2 regions of the Brevibacillus humidisoli genome follow, and region 2 is predicted to be linked to the other one. Evidence: riboswitches for the same ligand, from Rfam matches in the RefSeq annotation. Region 2 holds a riboswitch; the other holds the start of a gene.
What was found. A riboswitch is a leader RNA that binds a small molecule or an ion and turns the genes downstream of it on or off. The one in region 2 is predicted to bind cobalamin.
Positions count from the first base shown of each region.

Region 1 (8,037 bases), 1.7 Mb from region 2:
AAATACGATCGATGCTCATTTTGCATGGTTTGAATTTATTGCAGAAGGTGAAGACCTTACCGTATATCATGTACAAGTAGAAGAGGATAACATCAGTTCTTTCATTGTAACGGAACCTCTGAATTGTATATCAATATGCTACTGGCAGGAAACGATCACGAAACAGGAGTTTATCGATGAAGTTTTAGACAAAACAGATGAGTTCATTCGTCACATCGAAAAGGTTAATCCTGCGTTGCTCAGGAGTAAAAGTATTCAAGGGCTTCTTGAAAGATGTGGAAAATCCAAGTTGTTAAGGTAGGCGCAGTAGATGATTTTTTTGAACAAACTCGTATGATTACCCGTTCCCCAGTACAGGCAGCTCGGCGGTGGCTGGTTTGACACCATGTGAAGAGGCAGACAGGCTCGTGATGTCGGCTCCCTGCAACACAGCCCGCTCATGGGCCAACAGCCACTCCTTCCGCCAGATCCCCCACGCATAACCAGTGAGACTGCCGTTGCTGCCAATCACCCGGTGGCAGGGAACGAGAATGCCCAGTTGGTTTCTTCCATTGGCATGACCTGCCGCCCGTACAGCTTGTGCACGGTCAAGCAAACGGGCAAGTTCCCGGTAACTCACCGTCTCTCCAAAGGGAATCGAGCAAAGCTGCTCCCAGACCTGTTGTTGAAACGCGGTTCCCTGTGCAGAGAGGGGAACGGTAAATGACAATCTGTTTCCGGAAAAATACTCATTAAGCTCAGAAATGCATTGTTCTATCACCGGAGGTAGGCAAGTCTTTTCTCTCTCCACAGGGACCTGCTCTACAAAACGAACAACCGTGATGGCCTCTGTGGTGCCGTTTATCTCGATCCACCCAATAGGCGATTGGTAAAATGCAGCAATCATTATGACCGAACCATCCTTTCCGTTTCTGGCTCGCGATAGCGGAGTCGGTATTCCGTCGGGGTGCAGCTGGTCTCCCGGTGAAATACCGAGGAGAAGTGGGCGCTGCTGTGGAAGCCAACTTGCTGGGCAATCTCCGTTATCGTTGTATCCGTTGTTGTCAACAGTTGCTTGGCAGCCTCGATCCTGGTCTTGCGCAGATATTGTCCCGGTGACATCTTCATTACGCGCGTAAAACAACGCTGCAGGTAAAACGGACTGACGAACAGCCGCTGTGACATATCTGCCAGCGTAAGCGTTTCGTGATAACAGTCTGTGATCAAACCGACCAGCTTTTTGGCCAACTCTTCTTCAGGAGAGCGCCAGTCCAACTCTTCCGGTCGGCAGCGTTTGCACGGACGGAGCCCCGATTGTCGCGCTTCGTCCGGGTGGTAAAAGATCCTGACGTGATCCCGCTTTGGGGTCCGCGATCGGCAAGATGGTCGGCAAAACACGCCGGTGGTAACCAAACCATAATAAAACTGCCCGTCGTAAGCAGGATCGCAGCTTGCAATCGCCCTCCACATCCAATCATTCATGCAGCATCTCCTCCTGCCTCCAGTATAGCCCCTGTGAAGCCAGGACGTAACCGGTAGAAAATATGAGAGCAACAATCGGAAAATGAAGCACAGACTGAGAAAGAGCTTGACGCAACACTATATATTGATCTAATCTGGTTATATTAAAACTACATATTGTGGGAATAGGTACCTTGAAGCGTGCTTCAGGGTTTAATAGGGAAGTTCGGTGTAACTCCGACGCGGTCCCGCCACTGTGACAGAGGAGTCATAACAAATACGCCACTGGAGACGTCCGGGAAGGCTGTTATGATGATGAGACTGGAGCCAGGAGACCTGCCTATTCTGACAACACTGTGATGTACCTACGGGAGATAGGGAGGTGTTACAAACGTCAGTTTCGCACGCTGGGGTATTTTTGCCTTTTCCTATTTGGTAAAAATACCCTTTTCATTTTGCGCCTACATTTTTGTGCCTACATGACAGGAGGTAGCTGCCTTGTACATTGTCTACGATTCCAAGACGGGAAATGTAAGACGCTTTGTCCAGAAACTTACGATGAAATCAGCGCAGATAGACGAGGCTCTCACACTGGAAAAACCATTTGTGCTGGTTACCTATACGACCGGATATGGCGAAGTGCCGATGAATGTTTTGCAGTTTTTGAGGCGCAACCACCGGCATCTCCAGGGTGTGGCCGCTTCTGGAAATAAAAACTGGGGACAGAACTACGCCAGGAGCGCCGATGTGATTTCACAGCTGTATCGCGTTCCTATCCTGTGCAAATTTGAATTGAGCGGCACCGCGCACGATGTGCGTACCTTTCAAGAGAGGGTGAACCAACTTGCGGCATATTGAGTTAAATCATGAGATCGTGTACCGCCGGGAAGATGGATTTTTTGATTTGGACAAAGACAGAGAGGCGGTTCGCGTATACGAAGCGGAAATCAGCTCATCACAGGTCAGCTTCGACAGCGTGGCAGAAAGAATCGCCTATATGGTGGACAACCATTACTACTATGACGTGTTGAGCCAGTATAGCGTAGATCAGATCGAAGAAATCTACCGCATGGTCAATGATTATGAGTTTACGTTTTCCTCTTACATGGCCATCTCCAAATTCTATCGCGACTATGCGGTCACGAGCAACGATAAGAAGCAGTATCTGGAGACGTATGTGGACCGGATCATCATCGTCGCGCTCTATCTGGCACAGGGAGAAGTCAAAAAAGCAGCCAACTATACCGCAGCGATGATCGAGCAGCGCTACCAGCCGGCGACACCGACGTTTTTAAACGCCGGCAAGGCGAGACGTGGCGAAATGGTGTCGTGCTATCTGCTGGAGCTGGACGATTCGCTCAACAGCATCACCTACAATCTGTCAACCGCCATGCAGTTGTCCAAGCTGGGCGGCGGGATTGCGTTGAACCTCAGCAAGTTAAGGGCGAGAGGAGAAGAGATCAAAGGGATCGCCAATGCATCAAGCGGCGTGATGCCGGTGGCCAAGATTCTGGAAGATTCGTTTTCCTATGTGAATCAACTGGGTCAGCGCAAAGGAGCAGGAGCGGTCTATATCAATATCTTTCACTGGGATGCCAATGAACTGTTGGACAGCAAGAAGATTAATGCGGACGAAAAGTCGCGCTTGCAGTCGCTCTCGATCGGCCTGATCTGTCCCGCCATCTTTTTTGAACTGGCTGAGAGAGATGAAGACCTGTATGTGTTTGCTCCCTATTCCGTCTATCAGGCATACGGACGGCACTTTGACGATATGGACCTGGATCAGATGTATCACGAATTGCTCCAGCATCCAGATGTAAAAAAGAAGCGGCTGATGAGCGCCCGCGAAATGCTGGTGAAGATCGCGATGATTCAATTGGAGAGCGGCTATCCCTACCTGATCTTTCTCTCCAATGCCAATCGACAGCACCCCTTAAAAGGGGTGGGCCGGATCAAAATGTCCAATCTGTGTACGGAGATTTTTCAATTACAGGAGACGTCCACGATCAACGACTACGGCGTAGAGGACATCATCCGCCGGGATATTAGCTGCAACCTGGGCTCGTTAAACATTGCCAATGTGATGGAAACGGGGCTGATCCGCGAATCGGTCCACACCGGCATGGAGATGCTCACGGCCGTATCGGACATGACCAGTGTTAGCAATGCGCCGGGGGTGCAGAAAGCCAACGCTGAGCTGCACTCGGTCGGACTTGGAGCGATGAATCTGCACGGCTATCTGGCCAAGAACGGCATCCCGTTTGAAAGTGAAGAGGCGAAAGATTTTGCCAACACCTTTTTTATGATGGTCAACTTCTACAGTCTGGAAAAGTCGATGCTGATCGCCAAAGAGCGGCAGACGATGTTTGCCGGTTTTGAACGATCCGATTATGCGACAGGAGTGTACTTTGCGAAATACCTTGCACAGGAGTATGCTCCGCGAACGAAGAAGGTGGGCGCTTTATTCGAGGGGATCTCGATTCCTGCACGAGCGGATTGGCAGCGGCTGAAAGAGGAGATTCAAACCTACGGCCTCTACCATGCCTATCGATTGGCGTGCGCGCCAACCGCTTCCATCTCCTATATCCAGAATGCCACTTCTTCGGTCATGCCGATCGTGGAGCAGATTGAAACCAGAACGTACGGAAATGCCACCACGTACTATCCGGCTCCATTCTTGGCGAAGGAGAATGTCCTGCTCTACAAATCAGCCTACAACATGGACATGTTCAAGCTGATTGATCTGATTGCGGTGATCCAGCAGCACATCGATCAAGGGATTTCCACCATCTTGTACGTCAACAGCGACATTTCTACGAGAGAGTTGGCCAGATACTATATTTATGCCAATCGACAGGGGCTAAAAAGTCTGTACTATACGCGAACGAACAAAAGGGGAATAGAGGAGTGCATCGCGTGCGCGGTGTAGAAGGGAGGGGTGCAAGACATGCGGGCTGTCAACTGGAACAAACCGGAAGATGAGTACTCCCGAATGTTCTGGAATCAAAGCATTCAGCAGTTCTGGACAGAGGAAGAGTTCCCGGTCTCATCTGACAAAAACACATGGATCGAATTGTCGGATGCCGAGCGGGATGTATTCAAAAAGGTGTTGGGTGGACTAACCCTGCTGGACACGAAGCAAGGAGGAGAGGGGATGCCCTTGATCCTGCTTCATGTCGACAACTTGCAGGCAAAATCGGTGCTGGCTTTCATGAGTGCGATGGAGGAAATCCACGCTAAGTCGTACAGCCATATCTTTACTACGCTTTGCACCGCCGCAGAAATTGACGAGCTCTTTTCCTGGGTCGACCAGCACCCTCTATTAACTGCAAAAGCGGATCTGATTACAGGCTGTTACCGGAAGCTGTTCAAGCCTGATGCGAGCGGCAAAGAGATCTACATGGCGATGGCGGCAAGTGTGCTCTTGGAATCATTTCTGTTTTACAGCGGCTTCTTCTACCCGCTGTATTTGAGCGGTCAAGGAAAAATGACGGCCAGCGGGGAGATCATCAATCTGATCTTGCGGGACGAAAGCATTCACGGCGTGTTTGTCGGCTTGCTGGCCCAGGAGGTTTTCGCTGGATTAGCGGAGCAAGCGCAGCGAGAGGTCCTTGCCGAGCTGTACGATTTGCTGGAGCGGCTATACACGATAGAAAAGCAGTATACGGCGGAAATCTACGAGCTTGTTGGCTTGCAGGATGAGGTGGTCAAGTTTATCCGCTACAATGCCAATAAAGCCCTGATGAACCTTGGGCTGGAGCCGCATTTTGAGCATCAAAAAATCAACCCGATCGTAGAGAACGGGTTGAAGACAGATACGAAAAACCACGATTTCTTTAGTCTCAAAGGCAACTCCTATCATCGGGCGACCCGTGTCGAAATGCTGCGAGATGAAGATTTTTTGTTTGATCGGTAGGAGAAATAATGTGGAGACATAGGTGAGGGGGAAGGGGAGAAGCCCCTTTCCCCACTCCGTCCACATTGTTGATAGCTAACCAGCACTCAGAGAAAAGGTTCACTCCGTTGAGTGGGTTGGCAAACACGTCGATTCGACCCGCCCTTATTGGGCAAAGGCACGCAGCATCCATACGTGCTTCTCCAGCTCCGCTTTCAGGTCAAGCAACAGGTCCTCTGTCGTATGATCATTCAGGCTCTCCGCCACTTCCGCACCCAGGCTGGCTTCATCGATCAGCAGGGAAAAGTCGTCAATCAAGGCCTGGACCATCTCTGCTGCTGTCTCATTGCCGGCTGCTTCCCGGATGCTGGCTAGTTCAAGTGCTTCCCGCAGAGTCGCGGTTGGTTTTTCTCCGATCGCCAGGACCCGCTCCGCCAGCTCGTCGATGTGGCGGGCCGCTTCCCCGTAAAACTCCTCGAACTTAGCATGCAGCGTAAAGAACTGCGGTCCTTTCACATTCCAATGGAAGTTGTGCAGCTTGAAATGCAAGACGGTCCAGTTCGCTACCTGTTTATTGAGCATCACTACGATTTCATTCATCTGGTTATCGCTCCCTTATTTATAATAATTATTATATAGAAATAAATATAAAGTAAATCTTGCTGCATGTCAACATAAAAAAAGAAGCTCCAAAATGGAGCGGTCCATCAACCCGATGTGTCACCATACCATCGGTTTATACAGCTTTGCGCAGCGGTTGCAGCAGATAAGCGAGCCAACATCCCCCACTGACAACCCCTGCTGTTAAAAAACAAGTGGTGGAATGAGCCCAGTCAGCGAGAAAACCGGCAGCAAACATAAAAAATGGGGAGAGCATGCGAAAGAAGGTCCCTGTCATGCCTGTAATCCTGCCGATCAACTCTTTTGGTGTGCTTTCCTGACGGAATGACCAGATGAGGATAGACATAACCGTCGTCGAAAGTCCGTACCCAAAAAGGGAAACAGCCTCCAACACAAGCGATGAAGCAGGGCATGCCATCGCGAAAAACACCAACGTCGTACCCAATATGGATAATCCAAACAGCTTGCCTGTGCCCAGCTCTCGTCTCCATTTTCCGACGGCAAGACTTCCTGCCAAACCGCCTGCTCCCATGATGGAGAGCAGAACGGCTACATCTGTATGGGATAACTGCAGCGTGTCTTTTAAGTGAAAGATGAGCACAGAGCTAAACAGCCCGCACGTCCCGTTCATGACCATGTAAAAAAGAGTCATATGCCATAGAATCACATTGCTGCGAAGATTTCGCCAGCCCTGTTTTAGATCAAGCCATACGGACTGTGATGGTGCTGGTGGAGCCCCTTTATCCGGTATGGGTAAGGCATGCGATAAGATGAGCGCCAGGCCAAACATGGCGATAGAGAAGAGAAGGCCATCTGGCATGGTAGCGAGAAATAGAATCAGACTTCCGATGATCGGGCCAAGGATGGTGATCGACGTACTCAGGAAAGAGAAGGAAGCATTTGCCGCTGTCAGTTCTTCCTTGGGCAGGATGATTCTCATCATGCTGACTCGCAGATTTTCAAAGCAGTAGTTCCACAGGGACAAGAAAAAAACAATCATCACAAACATCGATGGACTTGCTTTTCCCAACTTGATCGAGATAAACAGAATCAGCAGCAGGAGGATTTGGCTCCATAACGATAGGCGCTGCAAGTGCCGCTTGTTGACGCGATCGACCATTACCCCGACCCAGAGTCCTGCCAATAAGAGGGGCAGCATTTCCATCGCTCGCATGGCAGCCATCGCTATCGAGGAGCGCGTCAGTTCGTACAGAAGGAGCGGCAGAAGAAAAGTGTTGACCGTTCCCCCAAACAGAACCATGGCCGTCATGATGAAGAGAGCAAAAAAGCTGCTGTTTTTCCAAAGGGCTATGTTTGAAACGTTCATTCATGTGATGCCTCCCGAAACAAAAGATAATCGCGATTCAATTGGAGTATAAAACAGCAAAACCATAAGTACTAATTTGCATTTGTTATGTTTCTATTACTATTTTTTATATAATGATTACAGCAACGGACGATCTTTCGTTGGGGAGGTGAGTGGTTCCTCATGTTTGTGCTGAAAATCGGTGGCAGTCTGCTGACTCATAAGGACAGATACTGTACTCCGAACCATGACGTTTTGGATGCCTACGCCAGAACGCTATCCGAGCATTGGCCAACTTTCCGCGGACGTCTCGTGTTGGTTGTAGGCGGGGGTTCTTACGGCAATCAAGTTCCCGTACGATATGCTCTGACCGATGCAACGGAGCCTTGGCAGTCGATCAACGTGATGACGATGACGACGAAGATGTTCGAGTGGCTGACGATCATAGCGGATACCTTGAGAAAACACGGCGTCCCCGGCTATCCCTTCCAATCAAGCAGTTGGATCACGACTAACGATGGGGTTCCTGCGACCGTCTCCACACAGCCGATCCTGCACGCCTTGGAGTTGGGACTGCTGCCAGTACTGTCCGGGGATTTGGTCTTTGATGCTGCGAAGTCGTTTGTCATTTTTTCTAGTGATCAGATCCCGGAACTACTGGTGGATTCTCTGCCGATTCGCCGTGTAGCCATGTTGACGGATGTGCCTGGCATCAAGAGTGGCCATCAACCAGATGAAATCGTGCCGCTCGTAACGGGAGCAAACAAGAGAGATG
Region 1 is NZ_CP087263.1:4,627,152-4,635,188, forward strand. It holds gene LOK74_RS22635 (hypothetical protein) at 1-301, shown strand, start outside; partial or broken gene LOK74_RS22640 (methylated-DNA--[protein]-cysteine S-methyltransferase) at 437-886, opposite strand; gene LOK74_RS22645 (bifunctional transcriptional activator/DNA repair enzyme AdaA) at 886-1,461, opposite strand; cobalamin riboswitch at 1,611-1,798, shown strand; gene nrdI (class Ib ribonucleoside-diphosphate reductase assembly flavoprotein NrdI) at 1,939-2,298, shown strand; gene nrdE (class 1b ribonucleoside-diphosphate reductase subunit alpha) at 2,285-4,369, shown strand; gene nrdF (class 1b ribonucleoside-diphosphate reductase subunit beta) at 4,388-5,356, shown strand; gene LOK74_RS22665 (Dps family protein) at 5,501-5,935, opposite strand; gene LOK74_RS22670 (MFS transporter) at 6,072-7,283, opposite strand; gene LOK74_RS22675 (isopentenyl phosphate kinase) at 7,446-8,037, shown strand, end outside.
Region 1: another riboswitch for cobalamin. It lies ahead of nrdI (class Ib ribonucleoside-diphosphate reductase assembly flavoprotein NrdI); the one in region 2 lies ahead of LOK74_RS14570 (ABC transporter substrate-binding protein).

Region 2 (8,037 bases):
TTTTGATTAAAGTCCGGGTTTAATCAGCCCCGCTTGACATATAGATATTCAGGTTTTCTGAGGAGGAAATGGAGATGAAACGTCATATACTCGTATTGGACACCACCTTGCGTGACGGAGAGCAGGTACCGGGTGCCAAACTGAATGTGCAACAGAAAGTAGAATTTGCACAGCAATTGAAGCGTCTGCAAGTGGATATGATTGAAGCCGGTTTCCCTGCCTCTTCTCAGGGCGATTTTCAAGCAGTGCAGGAGATTGCCCGCAGCGTAGGGGATGCTGTCTCGATTACCGCTCTCGCCCGTGCGGTGAAAAGCGACATCGACGCTGTCTATGAAAGCATCAAGATCGCACAAGATCCGTTTATTCATATCGTGCTCGGCACCTCCAACATTCACGTGGACAAAAAGTTTAACCGGTCTAAGGAAGCGGTTCTGCAGATGGGTGTTGACGCGGTCAAATACGCTAAATCTCTGCTTCCCCGCGTGCAGTACTCTACGGAGGATGCTTCACGTTCGGAATTTGAGTATTTGTGGCAAACGATTGAAGCTGTCGTCAAAGCAGGGGCTACGATCATCAATGTACCCGATACAGTCGGTTATGCGATACCGGAAGAGTTCGGCGATCTGATCCGCAGAATTAATGAACGCTTAAAAAATCTAAACGAGGACGTAATCTTGAGTGTTCACTGTCACAATGACCTCGGACTGGCAACGGCCAATACGCTCGCCGCAATAAAAAATGGAGCCGATAAAGTTGAGTGTACCATCAATGGATTAGGCGAACGGGCCGGCAACACTTCACTGGAAGAAGTGGTGATGGGACTCAAAGTAAGGGAGAATTCTTACCACTGTTCGACAAAGATCAAGACGACTGAGTTAATGAGGACCTCCCGACTGCTCACCTATCTAACGGGACTGGATGTGCAGGTGAATAAAGCGATTACGGGTGAAAACGCCTTTGCACATTCTTCCGGAATCCATCAGGATGGACTGTTGAAGGATAAGCAGGTGTATGAGATTCTATCGCCAGAGGAGGTCGGGGCAGAAAGTATGGAACTGATTCTAACGGCACGCTCCGGCCGCCACGCCTTTAGAAATGCCGTTGAGAAAATTGGTTTTGAAACAAGCGATTCGGCTGATTTTGAGGCGTTGTTCGAAAAATTCCTTGCCCTTGCCGATGCGAAAAAAGAGGTCTATGATCACGATGTCTATTACCTCGTAGCCAATCACCGCACACATGAAGCGGCGAGCGGCCATCTGTACGAATTGATTTCTTTCCAAGTGGTAACCAATGATCTGTATCCGACAGCGACCGTCAAAATGAACAAAGGAACAGAAGTCTTTAAAGGCAGCGCGGTTGGCGACGGACCGATCGATGCCCTTTATAGCGTGATCAAATCATTGGTGGGTCTGGATGTCCAGTTGAAAGATTACAAAATCAACAGCTTGTCCAGAGGAAAAGAAGCCATTGGGCGTGTCAATATCCGTATTGAGCATCACGGCAAAACTTACGCTGGGCGAGCCATGGACACGGATATCATCAAAGCGAGCGCAATGGCTTTCCTGAATGGCATTAATGCCGCATTATTAGATACAGCAAACGAATGTCCAAATCCGTTGAAGCGGTAAAAGTTAGAAGTACGGTTGAGATGATCGGATGACGCAATCAGCCAAGGGCTTGTCTTACGTATACAATAGAACATACTGTTGCTTGCACCGACCAAATTCGTGGTGCAAGCAACAACTTTGGGAGAGCGTTTGCCTTCCTATTCTCTACATTTTTTTATGACCCCCACATTTGGATTTACAGAGTGCCGTTGACAAGGAAAAGTCTAAGCATTAGAATGAGTTTGAATTCTGGCATTGTCTAAAAATTCATATCCGGAATAGGTGCATGATAAAACGCTTGCCGTTTTATCGGCTTAATTGGGAAGCCGGTTCGAATCCGGCACGGACCCGCCACTGTGTTGGGTATCAGCATGATGTGCTGACAACTTTCAGGAAAACCACTGGGCTTGTGCCTGGGAAGGTCTGAAAGGGATGCCCTCAGTCAGGAGACCAGCCTATTTTACGATCACTGTTGACCTACGGGATATTAGGGAAGGTGGTTGGTATGCTGATGACCATTTGGATGGACAAACACCTGATGTGAGTCCTCTCTCCATAACAGGTCTTGTTTCGCATGTGGTTTGACCAAGCATTTCTGACCTCTTACACCTGGCAGGAATGCTTTTTTTGTTTGCAAAAAGGAAAAAGGAGAATTCGTAATGAGAAAAAGCAGGAATACACAGCATGCATTCGTTACCTGGATAACTGCCTTCGTGTTGGTGCTGTCGTTGGTCGGATGCTCCACTCCGACGAAACAGACAATCGGGCAGGGCAGCAACCCAGAACCTTCAGCAGATCCGACTCCTGCCAAAACCTTGACGATGGCTTTCAGTTGGAAACCAGCTAGCCTGGACCCACATGGCAGTGATGGCTGGGAGGTCTTGCGGTCTGGTGCTGGGGAAACCTTGATCAAGCTAAATGAACAATTGAAGCCGACACCTTGGTTAGCCAAGGAGTGGAAACAAGAAGATGAAACGACATGGATCGTAACGCTAGAGGAAAACGTCCATTTTCATAACGGAAAGAAAATGGATGCGCCCAGTGTGAAAAACTCCCTGCTGCGGTCCATGACGAATGATCCAACCGTAAAGGATCTGCTGCAAGTAAAGTCAATCGAAGTACTGGCTGCGAATCAATTGAAAATCGTGACCGAGAAGCCAAACGCAGCCTTGATCGCCCATTTGGCATCCCCCTCCGCTATCATTGTTGACACAGAAACGATTGATCAGAAGGACAGCTATCCTGCTCTGACAGGCCCTTTTCAATTCAAGCAATTCAACGAAGACGAGTCGCTTGTCCTAGAGCGATATGAGGACTACTGGGGAGAAAAAGCACGCTTGTCAGAAGTGACGATTCGATTCATCGCTGATGGCAATACGAGAGTCATGGCCCTGCAGTCAAGGGATGTCGATGCCGCGGTCGATATCCCGATTGACTCGATCGAACTCCTGAAGCAGGATCAAAACATCGACGTATTAACCGCTCCCTCCCTGCGCACACACATGCTGATGTTTCATATGAAGTCTCCTTTTTTTGCAGAACTGGCTCATCGAAAAGTGGTCAACATGTCCATCCCCCGAGCAGAGATGGTCAACTCGATCATGAGAGGCGAAGCTGCGGAAGCGAACAGTCCCTTTCCAGACGTCCTGCCATTTGGCAAGATCCAAAAAGAGAGAGAAACACAGACGGTCGACCAATTGATGAAGCAAGGCGGCTGGGAGAAAAACAGAGAAGGTATCTGGGAAAAACAAGGGAAACCATTTGAAGTGAAACTGGTGACGTTTCCGCAACGGCCCGAATTAACGGTCATGGCGGAGATCATTCAAAATGAATTGTTGAAAGCGGGCATCCTGGTCCATATTCGGCAAGTAGAGAATATCGATGAAACTTTGGAAAAGGAAGATTGGGATCTGTCCATGTACAGCATGTTAACGGCCCACACCGGCGATCCGCAGTACTTTTTAAACATTTTCTATCGCTCTACGAGCCTCTCCAATATGAGCCGCTACGTCTCGCCTGTTTTGGACAGCATGCTGGATCAGCTGAACCAAACAACCGATCAAGCGAAGCGCAATCAATTGGCTGTAAACATCCAAAAGCAGATTCAGCAGGATCTCCCCCAAGCGTTTATCGTTCATCCCAACACGATTTTTGCAGTCAGACGTGGCGTGAAAGGCTTCACTCCCCATCCGGTTGAGTTTTACTACATCGATGCCCGCCTCGACGTGAATGAGTGAGAGCGGGATGATTCACTTCTGGGCAAGGCATATCGCGCAGTTGCTATTTGTGATCGCTTTTGTCTCCAGCCTTACTTTTTTCTTGTTGCGGTTATCTCCCGGCGATCCCGCCTACCTTTTGCTCACAACGACTGGCGTTCCTGTGTCCGAAGATGCATTGGAGCACGTGCGCAAAGAATTGGGATTAACCGATTCGCTCGGCAGTCAATATGTACAGTGGATGACGGATGTGTTTACCTGGCAATGGGGTACGTCTTACGTTTCTCGGGAACCTGTGTTGGAAGAACTGCTCAAACGGCTGCCGGCCACGATTGAACTAGCCGCGGCCGGACTGCTGGTGATGATGTCGGTCACGTTGGTTGTCGGGATCTCTACAGCGATTTACGCTCGTGGCTGGCTGGACCGCTTGGGCAGAGCGCTCGCTCTGTTAGGCTCTTCCCTGCCTTCCTTCTGGCTTGGCTTCTTGCTCATTTATGTCTGTTCCGTCCAGTACGGCTGGCTGCCCTCCATGGGGCGCGGCACCTGGAAACATCTCGTTTTGCCAGCTTTGACACTTGGGCTGGGATTGGGTACAGTGTACGCCCGCCTGTTGCGATCCAATATGTTGGCGATGATGAAACAACGTTTTGTCATTGCGTCAAAGGCACGGGGCTTTTCAAACAGCCGCATTTTTCTATCCCAAGTCTTCCGACATGCCATTCTGCCCATTGTGAATATGGCAGGGACGAGCTTCGCATTTATGTTGGGCGGCAGTGTCATCGTGGAGTCGATCTTTTCCTGGCCAGGCATCGGGCAATACGTGATGAAGGCGATTTCGCTTCGGGATTATCCGGTCATTCAAGGCTATGTGATTTTCGCTTCGATCTTATTCGTGATCATTCATCTAGTCGTTGATTTTATTTCTGTGCTTGTTGACCCGCGACTACGGGTTCGATAGGAGGAGGTAACCCATTTCATGCGTTTCATGAGCAACGACTTGGCTGGCATAGATAAGGGCTTTTTGACAGGCGTTGGCTTGCTTTTTCTGATCATGTTGATCGGTGCTTTCGCGCCGTCGATTTCTCCGCACGATCCCTTGGCGATTCAACTGTCCAATCGGTTATCTCCTCCCTCCTGGGACTTCCCGTTTGGCACAGATCACTTGGGACGCTGCGTGTTCTCCCGGATCTTGTACGGGATCCGAATCAGCGTGACGTCCGCGTTTTTGATCATGCTCCTCACCTTGCTGATTAGTCTTCCCATCGGGCTGATGACAGGGTTCCTGCGCGGACGTGCCGATCGTTTTTTGATGCGGATGATCGACAGTACCCTGGCGATTCCCGATATTGTGCTGACGATCGCCATTGTCGGTCTTTTAGGGCCTAGTCTTGTACATCTGATTTTGGCTATCATCATGGTGCGCTGGGCGAGTTATGTTCGATTGATACGCAGCCTTGTGCAGAAAGTGTGCCAGGAAGAGTACATCCTGTCAGCGCGGATGGCGGGGAATTCGCGCCTGCGGATCATGTGGCGTTATATTCTTCCGCAAATTGCTTCGCCAATCGGCATTTTTGGGGCATTGGATATGGGCCGAATCGTCCTGATGATGGCCGGACTTTCTTTTTTGGGATTAGGCCCTCAGCCGCCTACGCCAGAATGGGGGGTCATGCTGCATGACGCCACAGCATATTTTCAATTAGCTCCCCATGTGATGATTTTTCCGGGATTGGCCATTTTGCTCTTTGTTTTGTGCTGCCAATTCATCAGTGAACGGTATCGAAAAAGCGAACCCGCCGATATCGCAAGAGGTGTGACATGAGGACCATGCCTCCATCTTTGTTGTGTGTTGAACAGTTGGAAATCTCCTGCCAGGAAGATGGAAAGTGGACGCCAATTGTCCAAGATGTTTCGTTTCAGTTGTATCCGGGAGAGATGGTCACACTTACTGGCCCCAGTGGGTGTGGGAAAAGCTTGACCGCACATGCCATCGTTGGATTGTTGGAAGCGGGATGGAGAGTGACCAATGGTCGTATCCGTTATCAGGATAAACAGATTCTCGATCTTGACAGCAGGGGCAGGCAGAAGCTTCGACGCGAAGAAATTGGCTTGCTGATACAGGATTCCTTACATGGGTTAAACCCTATTCAGACTGTCAAAAAGCAGATGGTAGAAACGCTCCTGCAACAGAAGAGAAAGATCAGCAAAAAAGAACGGGACATATACTTGCATTCGCTGTTGCTGCAGGTTGGCTTTCGCGACCCTGCTTCTGTTTTGGCTTCCTATCCCTTTGAATTAAGCGGGGGGATGCGCCAACGCGTGTTGCTGGCGATGATGGTTAGTTTGCATCCCAAGATTCTCATTGCGGATGAGCCGACAACCGCGCTGGATATGATCAATCGAGAAAAGGTTTTATCCCTTCTGAAAAGGCTGCAGCACGATTTGGGCTTGACGGTTTTGCTGATTTCCCACGACCAGCAAAGTGTGCAGAGGTTTGCCGATCGCATCATTCGAATGGAGCGAGGTGGAATGGTTCGATGATTTTGCTAGAGCTGCGCAACGTAACAAAAGAATATCCAGTACGTACAAGAAGACCGTGGTTTCGGTCACATCCGACTCTGCAAGCAGTCAAACAGGTAAACCTGGCGCTGAAAAAAGGTGAAAGCCTGGGGTTGGTGGGAGAAAGCGGGAGCGGGAAAAGTACGCTAGCCAAGCTGATCATGAACCTGGAACCTGTCACATCCGGCGAGATCCTTCTGGATGGACAAGCGCTGACCAAAAGGCGCCTCAAGGAACGCCAGATTTACAAGCGGATGCAGCTGGTGCTGCAAGATTCCTCTGCTTCGCTCTATCCCAACATGCGCGTGGGTGAGCTTCTGGAAGAGCCGATTCGCAATTTTTTCCCCGAAGCAGCCAATTGGGAGGCACGCTGTAGAGAACTGCTGGATTTGGTAGAGCTTGATCATTCCTTTTTAACCAGATATCCAGACCAATTAAGCGGGGGGCAGAAGCAACGCGTCTGCATGGCGAAAGCCCTCGCCGTGCATCCGGAGTTGATTATCTTTGACGAATCGATCGCCAGCCTGGACCAACCAGCGCAAGCCTCGATCACCCGTATGCTCAAGCGCATCCAAGAAACAGAGCAGATCGCTTATCTGTTCATCACGCATGATTTGCAATCTGCCCTGCAATTATGTGACCGCATCACGGTCATGTATCAAGGAGAACTCGTAGAAACGTTTATTCAGGGCGAGGTTCATCAACTCCGCCATCCCTATTCGCAGCTGCTGTTTCAAACTCTCGATCTTGTTTCGTCCGCCGGTGAACAAGAAGATGCGCGGCAGCCGCAGCCGGTTCACATCGACGTGGCGGGGGTACGTTGAAGTCGAAACGCGAATTGGAGCAGGAACGGAGCGGGAGCCCGAGGCTCCCCCGGACCAACCGCTCCGTTCAACACTCCAATCGGTTACTTCAGGTACGATTTGGCGATTTCGATCAAGCCCTCTTTGCTGATATCGTTGCCTACTTGGATATTGTATTGCAGATGCTGCTCAGTACCCGCAATCTCATGTACCCATACGATCCCTTTTCCCCCGCCTTCATATTCGGTGTACAGCATTTCGACTCCATTCACATCGATCTTTTCCGATTTCCAGTTCCATTCATCGTGCGCATAGATCGTAGTTGGCTCATCAGATCTGGAGACAAAAACTTGGATCTCGCTCTCTCCTTTTTTGTATGTGCTCAGGATACGCCAATGATCATCAGAGAGTTCCACCGGCATCATCGCGTACTCCTTGTTCGATTCCTCCGCCTGCTTCCGCAGCTTTTCTGCTGTCGCCGCTTGCTCTTTAGGAGTTAGAGGATTCACTTCCGTGACGGGATCAAAGGTGAGCCTAGCCCAAGTAAACTTGTAATCTTCTTTTAAACTGTCCATAATCGCAGCCGACTCATCCTTCAATTTGCTCCGGAGGGCGGACGCATCGGTAAAGACTTCTGATTTGACTTCTGTCTCTAATTGGTGGTTGGGGTTGTTTGGAACGATGTAAAAGATCGCCGCTGAACCATCCTGCAGCAGCTCATCGGCCAATTGTGAGCTCATCGCCAAGCGATTCAGGTCTTCTTCTTGATATTGAGGCTGCTCCAACTCTTTCGATGGTTTTACCTCATACACCACTTCACCCTGCTGATTTTGCAACGACCCATATTTAAACATC
Region 2 is NZ_CP087263.1:2,948,989-2,957,025, forward strand. It holds gene LOK74_RS14565 (2-isopropylmalate synthase) at 75-1,628, shown strand; cobalamin riboswitch at 1,871-2,080, shown strand; gene LOK74_RS14570 (ABC transporter substrate-binding protein) at 2,267-3,844, shown strand; gene nikB (nickel ABC transporter permease) at 3,852-4,781, shown strand; gene nikC (nickel transporter permease) at 4,809-5,642, shown strand; gene LOK74_RS14585 (ATP-binding cassette domain-containing protein) at 5,639-6,361, shown strand; gene LOK74_RS14590 (ABC transporter ATP-binding protein) at 6,358-7,203, shown strand; gene LOK74_RS14595 (DUF4367 domain-containing protein) at 7,287-8,037, opposite strand, start outside.